Regions from separate parts of the Streptomyces sp. NPDC017993 genome, predicted to be linked through region 1. Evidence: riboswitches for the same ligand, from Rfam matches in the RefSeq annotation. Region 1 holds a riboswitch; the other holds the start of a gene.

Region 1 (3,804 bases):
GCCACCTTCCGGGCACCGGCGTCCGCGCTGCCCTTGCCCTTACCGTCGTCGCCCTGGCTGTCCGCACCGTCCTTGCAGGTCAGCGGGCGGACAGGGGTGACTGTGTCCTTGCCGGCCGGCGTGACGACGAAGCCCTCGCCGAGGGCGCCCAGCGCGGCGGCCGCGGTGGCGTCGGCGTTCGGGGCCAACGCGCCGTCCTTGGGCTGGAAGGCGAAGGCGCCGCGCTCCGCGGACTTCGCCCTGCAGCCCAGCTGGAAGGTCAGCAGCGCGTCGAAGGGCGACTTGCCGCCCTCTTCCGAGGTCACGGCGGCCGGCTTCTCGCCCGCCGCGACGAGTGCCCCGATGACCACGGAGGTGGAGTTGGCGTCGCTCGCCGAGCCCGCCATCGAACTCCATCCGCCGTCCTTGTTCTGCACGGACTTCAGCCAGCCCACGGCCTTCTTCACGGCGTCACCGTGTCCGCCGAGCGCGGCCAGTGCCTGCACCGCGGCGCCCGTCTGGTTGGTGTCCCGCATCGTCTTGGCGGCGCAGGGCTTCGCCGGGTCGGCCCGGAAGGCGGCGAACGAACCGTCGGCGCACTGCTGCCCGGTGAGCCAGTCGACCGCCGACGCCGCGGGCCGCAGGCCCACCGTGTCCTGCGCGAGCAGGGCGAGGGACTGCCGCCACACGCCGTCGTACTCAGGGGAGGTGGCGCCGTACAGGCCGGCGGGCAGCTTCGCGGGGGAGGGCGAGGGGGCCGCGGCCGGGGCGGCGGAGTCGGCGAACGCGGCCGGGGCGGCGGCCGCGCCCAGCACCGCCGCGGTGGCCAGCGCCGCGGCGGCGCGGCGTGCCAGGACGGCGAAGGAAGGAGCCATGGGGTCGGTGCCTCTCGGGGTCGGTTCGCAGCGGTGTACGCAGCCGCGCTCGGCCGGCCGCCCGCGCGCCCGGTCGTCGGACCCACGCGGTGGCACCGGGCTCAGCTCCGTATACCTCGACGGTGCCGCGCACCGGCCGTCCGAAGGCGGGGCCGGGGCGGGAGCCTTGGTCGTGCGCCAGCGGGTGCTCCGGCTCGTACGGCCGTGCGTGCCGCGTAAGCGTCGCGGTGCGCGGGCGGGCCGTCCTCACGGTTGCGGGTCAGCGCCGGATTTTCACCGGCTTCCCCCGATAGGCACGGATGAAGTTTTCACGCACACCTTAACCGGCGCCCGCAAGGGGTTCGCTCGCACGTACGGATACCGGCGGGAACGCGGCCCCGGCGTGCGGGCGCGGGGAGCGGGGCGGCGGAGCCCTTCCCCGCGGGCGGTGTCGGGCGGTGTCGGGCGGTGTCGGGCGCCGGCCCTCGGGGGTCATGCCGCCCGGTACGTCACCGGGTCGGAGCCGGGGACGGGCTCGGCGTGCCCGAGTTTCACCAGGCGGCGCAGGTGGGCCTCGGCTTCCGAGACGGCGATGTTGCGGGAGCCGTAGGGGATCTGCTCCCAGGGGCGGTTCCACTCCATCGCCACCGCGAGCTGCCAGGGCGTGAGGGGTTCGCGGAGCAGTGCTCTCAGTCCGGACAGGCGCTCTTCGTGGTGGGCGAGGAGTTCTTGCACGCGCCCGTCCGCGTCGGCGAACGCGTGCTGGTGGGCGGGCAGCACCTCGGCGGGGGCGAGCCTGCCGATCCGCTCCAGGGAGTCGAGGTAGTCGCCCAGCGGGTCGGTGACCGTGGCGTCGTCCGGGTCCTCGTACAGCCCGACGTGCGGGGTGATGCCGGGGAGGAGGTGGTCGCCGGAGAACAGCCGGCCGAAGCGGTGGGGCTGCCCGGCCGGGGCCCCGGCCACCGCACTCCCGGCCTCCCCGTCCCCGGCCCCCGCACCGGCCCCCGTGCCCCGCCCCGGGTGCTCCTCCTCCAGATGCAGGCAGACGTGTCCCGGGGTGTGCCCCGGCGTCCAGATCCCCCGCAGCCGACGCCCGGGGAGGTCGAGCAGCTCGCCGGGGGCGATGTCGCGGTCGGGCAGCGCGGGCCGCCGGGCGGGCAGTGACCGGGCGCTGCCCTTGGCGCGGGCCGCCCGCAGGGGCGCGAGGTGGTCCTCGGGCGCGCCCGCCGCCGTGAGTTTGGCGGTCAGGTAGTCGAGCCACCGGCCCGGCTCGGCCTCGCGGCTGCGGCGGACCATGGCGGTGTCGGCCGCGTGCATCGCGATCCAGGCCCCGGACGCCTCGCGGACCTTGGCGGAGAGGCCGTGGTGGTCGGGGTGGTGGTGGGTGATCAGGACGCCGTGCAGGTCGGTGACGGCGAACCCGCATCCCTCGACACCGGCGACGAGGGTGTCCCAGGAGTCCGGGTCGTCCCAGCCGGTGTCGATGAGCACCGGACCGCGGTCGGTCTCCAGGAGGTGGACGAGGGTGTGGCCGAGCGGATTGTCCGGGATGGGGACGGCGATGCTCCATACCCCGCCCCTGTGGTCGGTCACCTGTGTCATCCCGGTCCCCTCTCGGTGTGGGCCTGCCCGGTCACTATAACTAGAACGAGTTCCAGTACGTCCTGAAGTGGTCTTTTCGATGGCGGAGTTGAGGCAGTAGACAGGCACCGGCTAGGAAGTGGGGGCCGACGGCGCGGTGATTGTGTGCGCGCCGTGGACTCCTGCAAGGGGAACTGGTATCAGTTTCTGATGCAGCGTCAGATGTCGGCGGGCGCATGAATGCCAGCCGGCCGAGGGCGGCCAACCCGCGGGAGGCGGCAGCGATGAGCGACCTCGTCGAGCACGGAAAGCTCTACATAGGCGGTGAGTTGGTCGACCCGGCCGGCCGCGACACGATCGAGGTCGTCTCACCGCACACCGAGCAGGTCATCGGCCGGGTTCCGCACGCCTCCCGGGCCGATGTCGACCGCGCGGTGGCTGCGGCCCGCACGTCCTTCGACTCCGGGGTCTGGGCCAGGGCCCCGCTGGCGGAGCGGATCGCCGTGGTGACCCGCATCAAGGACGCCTTCGCCGCGCGCAGCGAGGAGATCGCCCGGGTCATCAGCTCCGAGAACGGCACACCCGTCACCTCCGGACTGATGGTGCAGTCGCTGGCGGCGATGCTGGTGTGGGACGCGGCCCTCGCCGTGGCCCGTGACTTCCCGTTCGAGGAGCGGCGCGCCGGCCTGCTGGGCCCGCTGCTGGTCCGCCGGGAGCCGGCCGGGGTGGTCGCGGCCGTCGTGCCCTGGAACGTCCCGCAGTTCACCGCCGCCGCCAAGCTCGCGCCGGCCCTGCTGGCGGGCTGCTCGGTGGTGTTGAAGGTGTCGCCGGAGACTCCGCTGGACGCCTACCTCCTCGCCGAGATCGTGACCGAGGCCGGGCTGCCGGAGGGGGTGCTGTCGATCCTGCCCGCGGACCGGGAGGTCAGTGAGTACCTGGTCGGGCATCCGGGCGTGGACAAGGTCTCGTTCACCGGGTCGGTGGCGGCGGGCAAGCGGGTCATGGAGGTCGCGGCCCGCAACCTCAGCCGCGTCACGCTGGAGCTGGGCGGCAAGTCCGCCGCGGTGATCCTGCCGGACGCGGATCTGGAAGCGGCGGTGGCCGGCATCGTGCCGTTCGCCTGGATGATCAACGGCCAGGCGTGTGTGGCCCAGACGCGGATTCTCGCGCCGCGCAGTCGCTACGACGAGATCGCCGAGCGGTTCACCGCGGCGGCCGGCGCCCTGACCGTCGGCGACCCGCTGGATCCGGCCACCGAACTCGGCCCGCTGGTCGCCCGCCGGCAGCAGCAGCGTTCGCTGGACTACATCGCGCTCGGCCAGCAGGAAGGCGCCAAGGTCCTGACGGGGGGCGGCCGGCCCGAGGGGCAGCCGACGGGCTGGTACGTCGA
Region 2 (3,804 bases), on a different contig from region 1:
GCGCACCGAGTCCAACAGCAGGAAGCTCATGCGGTACGTCACCAGGGCCACGTCCACGACCGGAGCGGGCACCCCCGCCTTCACCAGGCGGGGCAACAGGTCGGACATCGGGGTGGTGAAGGCGAACAGCAGGACGCCGAGCGACGCGGCCGAGGTGCGCAGCAGCAATTGCCCGGCGCGGACCGGCCCGCCGTCGGCGAGGGTCACGAACCCTTCGGGCCCGCCGACCTGGATGATCAGGGTGGCGGCACCGGTGACGCAGAAACCCAGGGGCACCCGGTACGCGCGCCACAGACGACGGCCGGATACGCCCGCCGGGCCCAGCAGCACGGTGAGGGCGGCAACGAGCACCAGGGCGGCGCCGGGCCAGGGCGGCAGCGAGATCGCCAGCACGGTGAGTCCGAGACCGAGCACGGCCTTGTCCACGGGATGGCGGCGGCGCCAGCGACTGCTGTGCGCCGCCGCGTCGATCGGCAGCACGGGGCGGTCAGTCCCCCTGGGCTGCGGATACCCCGGCACCGCTCTCGGCGCCTTCGGCGTTCTGCCGCGACTGTGCGCGCAGCTCGCCCTGGCGGCGTCCGCGCCGCAGGCCGAAGTAGAAGGCGAGGACGCCCGCGCCGATGGCGGCCTGGAGGGCGAACAGCGCCGACTCGATCTCGCCGGACGGCGGCTCGTACAGCGGAGAGAACCAGGGCTTGTAGTCGGGGTCGAGCTCGGTGATCGCCGTCTCGGCCTGCGCGTCGGCGCCCGTGAACGGCTCCTTCTTGTGGTCACCGAGGCCGAGGACCAGCGGCAGGACGGCCAGTGCGGCCACGACCACCAGCAGCAGGGTGTTGATCTTCGCGTTCCTGCTCATCAGGTCACCGCCTCGGTCTCGGTCTCGCTCTTCTCGGCCCGGGCCTGCTTGCCGGCGAGGAACACGCCGAGCCGGGTCAGCTCACCCTTGCTGGACTGCACGAGCAGCCGCATCACGAGCACCGTGAGGAGCCCCTCGCTCACCGCGAGCGGGATCTGGGTGACCGCGAAGATGGTGCCGAACTTGCCGAGCGCGCCCAGGAATCCGCTGCTCGGGTCCGGGAAGGCGAGCGCCAGCTGCACGCTGGTGACGCAGTAGGTGGACAGGTCGGCGACGAAAGCGCCGAAGAACACCGCCACCATCAAAGGCACGGCGAAGCGGCGCAGCAGCTTGTAGACCGCGTACCCGGCCCAGGGCCCGACGATCGCCATCGAGAAGACGTTGGCGCCGAGCGTGGTCAGGCCGCCGTGGGCGAGCAGAAGGGCCTGGAACAGCAGGGTGATGGTGCCGAGCACCGCCATGATCGGCGGGCGGAACAGGATGGCGCCCAGCCCCGTACCGGTGGGGTGGGAGCAGCTCCCCGTCACCGAGGGCAGTTTCAGCGCGGACAGAACAAAGGTGAAGGCCCCGGACGCACCGAGGAGCAGAGTGCTCTCGGGATGCTCCTTGACCTCACGGGTCAGTGACCGGACTCCGTGGACGACGAATGGCGCCGACGCGACGCCCCAGGCGACCGCGTGCGCCGGAGGCAGAAATCCCTCGGCTATGTGCATGGCTCAGCAGACCCTCTCCAGCACCTCGTGGATGGTTGAAGTGCCTTGGCCGGTCTCCTGGCTGACGGGTACCACCGCCCGGACTCCGCCTTCCCGGATCACAAGGACCCAGTGGCTGCCCGCGAGGGCCGGAGTCGGACTTCCCGATTCACAGTGGCGAGGGCCGCACCGGCATCACACCGAATTTCCCGTTCACCAAGGCGTGGTGACAGTAGTGCCAGGTCGGGTGCGGTGACAAGTGGAGCCGGGCGAGGCTCACCCCCTGCATTCGCAGCGGCGGCAGGGGAGCCCGGCTTCTGCGGAAACGGGCTGCCCTGGGATCGGCCTGGCATTCTCGGTGGGGGTCGCTGCCCCCCGTCCGATGACCAAGCTCGATCCGATGTCCACGCCCTCTGTGCGCTCTCCTCGCCCTTCAGCTCGGCAGCGTACGGATCAGCGCATCACGCAGGCGGGTGCGCTCGGTGGACATGAAGCGGTGCAGGTTCCGTGAGGCGAAGGCGATCCGCTGAGCACTCCGGCGGCGCTCCGCGTCGTAGGTGCGCAGGGCGGATGGCAGGGCGGCCGTTCCGTGTGCGGCGACGGCCCGGGTAAGGGCCTCGGCGTCGAGAATCGCGGTGCACGCCCCCTGGCCCAGGTTGGGGGTCATGGCGTGCGCGGCGTCTCCGACCAAGGCGACCTTTCCGTGGTCGACGAAGGCGGGAAGGGCGGGGAACAGATGTCGCATCTCGTAGCGGATCCAGGTGGCCGGGTCGGTCTCGGCGAGTATCCGGGGGATGGGGTCGTGCCAGCCCTCGAACATTCGGCGCAGTTCTTGGGAGGTGGTGGCCTCGGGGACGGTGGCGTACCAGTTGGTGCGGCCGGGCTCGATGGGCGTCATTCCGAAGAACCGGCCAGGGCCCCAGGTTTCGCCGTACATGCCGCTGTCGAAGTCGGCTACACCGATCCAGGCAACGGCCCCGAGACGCCGCGGGCCGCTGCGCCCGCCGCCGGAACATGCGGCACGCACGGCACTGCGGATTCCGTCAGCTCCTACCACCAGGTCATTGTCGGCAAGGAGCGCATGCACATCGCTGACGTTCTCGCCGACCTTGAGCGGGACGTCCCCGAAGGCGCGTAACTCGGCCAGGAGCGCGTCGATCAAATAGGGCCGGGAAATGAGAAGTTCGGGCCGGCCGGCCTTGCGCTCGATCCGCTCCAGCGGAAGACGCGCCATCACCTTCCCTTGCGGGGTACGGATCCGGGCGTTCCGGTAGGGCACCGCCCGGGCGCGGAAGGACTCACCCACTCCGAGGCGGTCGAGCGCGGCCTGAGCGGTGGGATGGATGCCGAAGGCGGTGCCGTACCGCTCGAGTTCCGTCCGGCGCTCCAGAATCGTGACTGCCCAGCCGGCTCGGCGCAGCCCGAGCGCAGTCGCCAGTCCGCCCACTCCCGCCCCCACGACAACCGCACTTCCGGTCATGCCGCCTCCCGTGACGCTTCCGATCCAACGGACCACCACACCTGTGGTACCACGGTTGGGGTACTGTGGGCAAGGAGTCGAGGAGAGAGGGCCTCTGGCAGTGAATCCGGACCGACGGGACCGCCTGCGTGATGCGGCCATCGGCGTACTGGCCGCCGCAGGCGGACGCGGTCTGACGCACCGTGCGGTCGACGCGGCCGCGGACGTACCGCACGGCACGACCAAGAACTACTTCCCGACCCGGGACGCCCTCCTGCGCGCGGTAGCCGAGCGCTGTCTGGAGCAGTACCGCGACACCACCGCACAGATGGCGGCCGCCGGTGCACCGCCCACCGACCGTGAGGGGCTTGTCGGCATGTTCGGGGATCTCCTCCGGAACGTCGTCGGGCCTGGCCGTCCCCGGCTTCTCGCTTACCTGGAGCTACAGGCCGAAGCGGCCCGCAAGCCCTGGCTCTCGGCTGTCCTCGACCCCATCGCGGCCTCCGACTTCGCTGGTCTCGAAACGGCGCAGCGAACCGCCGGCCTTCCCGTCACCCCGCAGCGCGCCGCCGTCGTCACCCTCGCGATGCACGCCGCCATCCCCCACCTGCTGGCTGATGGGCCGGCCACCCTGGCGGCGGCGGGCCTGGGCGACCCCGACCGCTTTGCCCGCGACCTCCTGCAGGCGGTATATCCCGAAGACCGGAAGCTGCCTGGCAATGGAGCTGATGGAGGGTCCTGACATCTCTCACATCTCTCACATCGCTCACATCGGTCTGGGGCAAGTCGTTCTCACA

The links. A riboswitch is a leader RNA that binds a small molecule or an ion and turns the genes downstream of it on or off. The one in region 1 is predicted to bind cobalamin.
Region 2: linked by a shared signal. The riboswitch ahead of ACH4FH_RS12430 (energy-coupling factor ABC transporter permease) and the one ahead of ACH4FH_RS28540 (prenyltransferase/squalene oxidase repeat-containing protein) in region 1 are both predicted to bind cobalamin.

Annotation. Positions count from the first base shown of each region.
Region 1 covers NZ_JBIRGO010000017.1:182,896-186,699, reverse strand. Annotated here, with positions in the region: gene ACH4FH_RS28540 (prenyltransferase/squalene oxidase repeat-containing protein) at 1-854, opposite strand, end outside; cobalamin riboswitch at 1,016-1,197, opposite strand; gene ACH4FH_RS28535 (MBL fold metallo-hydrolase) at 1,326-2,435, opposite strand; gene ACH4FH_RS28530 (aldehyde dehydrogenase) at 2,699-3,804, shown strand, end outside.
Region 2 covers NZ_JBIRGO010000006.1:112,839-116,642, reverse strand. Annotated here, with positions in the region: gene cbiQ (cobalt ECF transporter T component CbiQ) at 1-480, opposite strand, end outside; gene ACH4FH_RS12435 (energy-coupling factor ABC transporter substrate-binding protein) at 488-856, opposite strand; gene ACH4FH_RS12430 (energy-coupling factor ABC transporter permease) at 856-1,569, opposite strand; cobalamin riboswitch at 1,599-1,806, opposite strand; gene ACH4FH_RS12425 (FAD-dependent oxidoreductase) at 1,982-3,028, opposite strand; gene ACH4FH_RS12420 (TetR/AcrR family transcriptional regulator) at 3,129-3,749, shown strand.